Regions from separate parts of the Salimicrobium jeotgali genome, predicted to be linked through region 1. Evidence: predicted binding sites of a transcription regulator. Region 1 holds the regulator's gene; the other holds the start of a gene.
What was found. The regulator Rex, encoded in region 1, represses fermentation and respiration genes when NADH is low (regulators of the CRP and FNR family bind a similar motif). The targets are predictions, from matches to a motif close to TTGTGAAATATTTCACAA.
Positions count from the first base shown of each region.

Region 2: the regulator Rex is predicted to act here: its motif matches at 1,119-1,136, upstream of AAV35_RS07825 (cytochrome ubiquinol oxidase subunit I).

Region 1 is NZ_CP011361.2:2,346,455-2,348,930, reverse strand. It holds gene AAV35_RS11720 (ABC-F family ATP-binding cassette domain-containing protein) at 1-626, opposite strand, end outside; gene AAV35_RS11715 (redox-sensing transcriptional repressor Rex) at 755-1,384, shown strand; gene AAV35_RS11710 (MDR family MFS transporter) at 1,514-2,476, shown strand, end outside.
Region 2 is NZ_CP011361.2:1,554,044-1,556,519, reverse strand. It holds gene AAV35_RS07830 (ABC transporter ATP-binding protein) at 1-918, shown strand, start outside; gene AAV35_RS07825 (cytochrome ubiquinol oxidase subunit I) at 1,197-2,476, shown strand, end outside.

The DNA of each region.
Region 1 (2,476 bases):
AAATAGTTCTCGAGCCACGTGAGCGTGTCGATATCCAGGTGGTTCGTCGGCTCATCCAGAATGAGGACGTCCGGTTTCGTGAGCAGGTGTTTTCCGAGTGCCAGTCTCGTCTTCTGTCCGCCGCTCAGCGTAGTGATGGACTGGTCCCACATGGATTCGGGGAAACTGAGTCCCTGCAGTACGGCTTTCATGTCCGCTTCGTACCGGTACCCTCCGGCCATCTGGAATTCGTTCTGCCTGCGGTCGTATTCTTCGAGAAAGTCCTGGTATTCCTCCGGAGAAGCGAAATGATCGGGGTCCGCCATCTCACTTTCCATTTTTCTCAGTTTGTCTTCCATATTCTTCAGATGATCGAAAACGCGGGAGAACTCCTCCCAGATCGTTCCGTTCGACTCGAGTCCGCTATGCTGTTCCAGATAGCCGACGCTTGTCTCCTTGGACTGGAAAATGTTCCCCTCTTCATATCCCATCTCTCCGGCCATCACTTTAAGCAGGGTGGATTTCCCCGCTCCGTTTCTTCCGACGATGGCGATGCGGTCGTTTGTTTGTACTTCCAAATCGATATCGGATAAAATTAACTCAGCTCCAAAACGCTTCGTTAATTGATTCAGCTGCATTAGTATCATAATTTTTCACCTCGACTTATTCAGTGTATCTCATACAAAGCAGAAGGGGCAACAAAAGGTGCTAACTTTGTGAAATCTATCACGTTTTTTGATAAACTATAGAACAGGAGAAAGAAGGAGGAGGAGACATGGGTGATGAAATGAAGATCCCCCAGGCTACGGCGAAACGCCTGCCTTTATATTACCGGTTCATCAATAACTTATACTTACAGGGGAAACTGCGGGTCTCTTCAAAGGAACTGAGCGACGCGGTCAAAGTGGACTCTGCGACGATACGCCGGGATTTCTCTTATTTCGGAGCGCTCGGCAAGAAAGGTTACGGCTACAATGTGGAACATCTGCTGCAGTTTTTCAGAAGAACGCTCGACCAGGACGAGACGACCGAAGTCGCGCTGATCGGGGTAGGGAATCTCGGAACGGCGTTTCTGAACTACAACTTCATGAAAAACAACAACACGAAAATAGTGGTAGCTTTTGATGCGAACGACCGGCTCGTCGGCACGGAAATCGGCGGTGTGCCGGTCGCTCATATCGATGATCTGGAAGAAAAGATGGGAAACGTGTCGGTGGCCATTCTGACGGTCCCGTCCCAGGAAGCTCAGGGGATTACGGATCGGCTGGTGGAGCGGGGCGTGTCCGGGATTCTGAACTTTACACCGGCACGCATTTCCGTTCCTCCTACCGTACGCGTGCATCACATCGATTTGTCTGTCGAACTGCAGTCACTTGCTTATTTTCTGAAGCATTATCCGCTGTAACCAACTACTCTATTGAGAGGTCCGGGGCTTCCCCCGGGCTTTTTATTATCGTTTCCTGGAAGAGTTTCTTTTCGTGAAACGCAGGGTATAGTCAATAATAATTCGATATTCGAAAGGTCAGGATAAACTATGGCGAAAATACCTGAAAAATGGCTGGTCGTCGTCTCCGTATTATTCGGGACGTTCACCGTCATTTTGAACAATAGTATGTTAAATCCGGTTCTGCCGCGCTTCATCGAAATATTCGATACGACCGCCGTGGGAGCCGGGTGGATATTGACGATTTTCATGGTGTCGATGGGGATGACGATGCCGCTCACCGGCTATTTCGGAGATCGGTTCGGGAAGAAGAAAGTCTATCTCGTCGGTCTCACTCTGTTCCTCGTCGGTTCCACTTCCGGTTTCTTCAGCAGCTCCCTCGGCATGGTCATCGCTTCCCGGGCGATCCAGGGCTCTGCCGGGGGTCTTATGATGCCGATTGCGATGGCGCTTATATTCAACTCGTTCCCGAGAAACGAGCGGGGACTGGCCGTCGGAATTTACGGCGTTGCGGCCATGGTGGCGCCGGCGATCGGGCCGACCGTCGGCGGACTGCTCATCCAGGTGCTGGAGTGGCCGTGGCTGTTTGCGGTGAATATACCGTTCGGTCTCATCGGGCTCCTATTATCCGTGAAGTTTCTGGAACAGACCGAGAGCGACCCGGAGAAGCGGTTTGATCTCATCGGTTTTCTCCTCGTCACTTCCGCAATCGGGGGGATACTGTTCGCCCTCGGACGGGGACGTACACCGGAAATTCTTTTTGAACCGCTGAATCTGGGTATCATTATAACCGGTCTGGTACTGATTTTCGTGTTCGTCCGGTATGAAATACGTCAGGAACAGCCGCTTTTGAATCTGTCGGTGTTCAAAGTGCCGACGTACGCCATATCGATACTGATTACGTCGTCGGCTTCCATCGGTCTCTTCTCGGGCATTTTTCTGCTGCCGCTTCTCATACAGAACGTATACGGTCTGAACGAAGTATGGACGGGGCTCCTGTTCTTACCGGCGGCAGCCATGAGCGGGGTGTTTATGTCCTTCGGGGGGAGACTC
Region 2 (2,476 bases), 790 kb from region 1:
GGTACGTTTGTAACCTTCTCTATCTATCTCGGTATGTTCTGGGAACCTATATCAAGACTCGGTCAGATGTACAATCAGTTGCTGATGGCAATGGCAGCGTCAGAGAGGATATTCGAGTTCCTGGATGAACAGCCGAACGTAAAAGAAAAGGAAGATGCGATCGAGTTGAAAAGCATGAATGGTCACATAGAGTTTGACCGCGTAAAATTCGCCTATGATGCCGAGAGGATAGCCATTCCTGACTTATCTCTTGAGATAAAACAGGGTGAGACGGTTGCTCTCGTAGGACACACCGGTTCCGGTAAGTCCACAATCGCGAATCTGATCAGCAGATTTTATGATCCTACTGAAGGAGAAGTGAGAATAGACGGAATCGATCTGCGTGATGCGAAAATCGACAGCATCCGCTCCCGGATCAGTGTTGTACTTCAGGACACCTTCATTTTCTCGGGGGATATTATGGAAAATATCAGGTTCGGAAGGCCGGAGGCAAGTGATGAAGAAGTGAAAGAGGCTGCCCGGGTGGTGGGAGCGGATGAGTTCATTGATCGGCTGCCTAACGGATACAGGACGGAAGTAGAAGAGCGGGGCAATATTTTATCGGCCGGGGAGAGACAGCTGCTTTCATTCGCCAGAGCTCTCCTTGCCGATCCGAGTATTCTCATTCTTGATGAAGCTACGTCAAGTATCGACACGGAAACCGAAATGAAAATCCAGGAAGCACTGAACAGACTTTTAAAGAATCGTACAGCTATTATGATAGCTCATCGCCTGTCTACTATCAGGGAAGCCGATAAAATCTTTGTACTGGAGAATGGAAAAGTTCTGGAGCACGGATCGCATGAGGAACTGATGGAAAGAGAAGGGGAATATTATGAGCTGGTAAAATCACAGTTTCAAATGCTTGATGCTATCTGACCTGCCGTTATTCCGGCAGGTCTTTTGACTAAGTAAAACTTAAAAAGTGCAGTCCTTCCCTCTGCTATCCGCTACTGCTTTTACTCTACTGGAGAGTTCCGGTCACTAAATGTTAACAAAGTTCTTTTTCACTTAAATGACACAGGTCTATGAGTAGACACGTTTCCTCAGGGTAAGGTATTATAGTTGGTAACAGGATATTGTGAAATAAGTCACAAATTTGTCAAAACCTGATAAGGATTAAACTGTACTCAGTTATCATAAGAGGAGGAAATAAAATGATTGAATTGGATTCCGTCATGCTGAGCCGTATGCTTACGGCTATGACGCTGATTTTTCACATTATTTTCGCTACAGTAGGCGTAGGAGTTCCGGTCATGATCTCCATAGCCGAACTCATCGGAATAAAGAAAAAAGATAAATATTATTCGTTAATGGCGAAAAGATGGGCGAGGGGCTTCACGATAATCGTGGCAGTAGGCGTGGTTACCGGTACGGCTATAGGTCTGCAGCTTTCTCTGCTGTGGCCGAGTTTTATGCAGCTGGCCGGTAAGGTGATTGCTCTGCCGCTGTTTATGGAAACTTTCGCTTTCTTCTTTGAAGCCATTTTCCTCGGGGCATATCTCTATACGTGGGACCGCTTTAAGAACCCTATGACTCACTGGTGGCTCTCTATTCCCATTATAATTGGCGGAACATTGTCCGCATTCTTCATTACGACAGTGAACGCCTTTATGAATACACCTGCAGGGTTCGATGTGGAGGATGGAGTAATCAACGCGATTAACCCGTTGGCAGCAATGTTCAACCCTGCGACTCCAACGAAGGTCTTTCACATGGTGTCCTCAGCTTACATGACTTCTGCGGCGATTCTTGCGACGATAGCTGCTGTAACGTATCTCGTGAAACGGGATCAGGAATATGCGAAGCGCGCGCTGAAGCTGACAGTTACAGCCACACTTGTTTTCTCCATCTCCACGGCTGTGGCCGGAGATTTATCTGCAAAATTCCTGGCAGAACACCAGCCGGAGAAACTCGCGGCAGGGGAGTGGCACTTTGAAACTGAAGAAGGTGCGGACCTCGTGCTTTTCGGGACCCTGAATGATGATAATGAAATTACCGGAGAGATAAGATTACCGAAAGCCTTGAGCTTTCTGGCTTACGGAAATTTCGATGCGGAAGTGACGGGACTTGATAAAATTCCTGATGACGAAGAACCGCCGTTGTTTATTCACTATTTCTTCGACCTGATGGTATCGATAGGAATGTTTGTACTTCTGGTGTCCGGGTTGTATGTACTGATGACCTACGTCAAGAAATGGAACCCGCATAATAAGCTGATGCTCTGGGCGCTGACTACCATCGGTCCTTTATCCATGCTTGCTATTGAATTTGGCTGGGTGTACGCCGAAATCGGAAGACATCCTTGGATTATGAGAGGGTTTATGAAAGTGGCCGAGGGAGCTACTACATCTCCGAACGTGGGAGCTATGTTCCTACTGTTTTTCCTTCTGTATTTTGTTCTTGGCATCGGTACTCTTGTAGTTCTGCGTAAAAT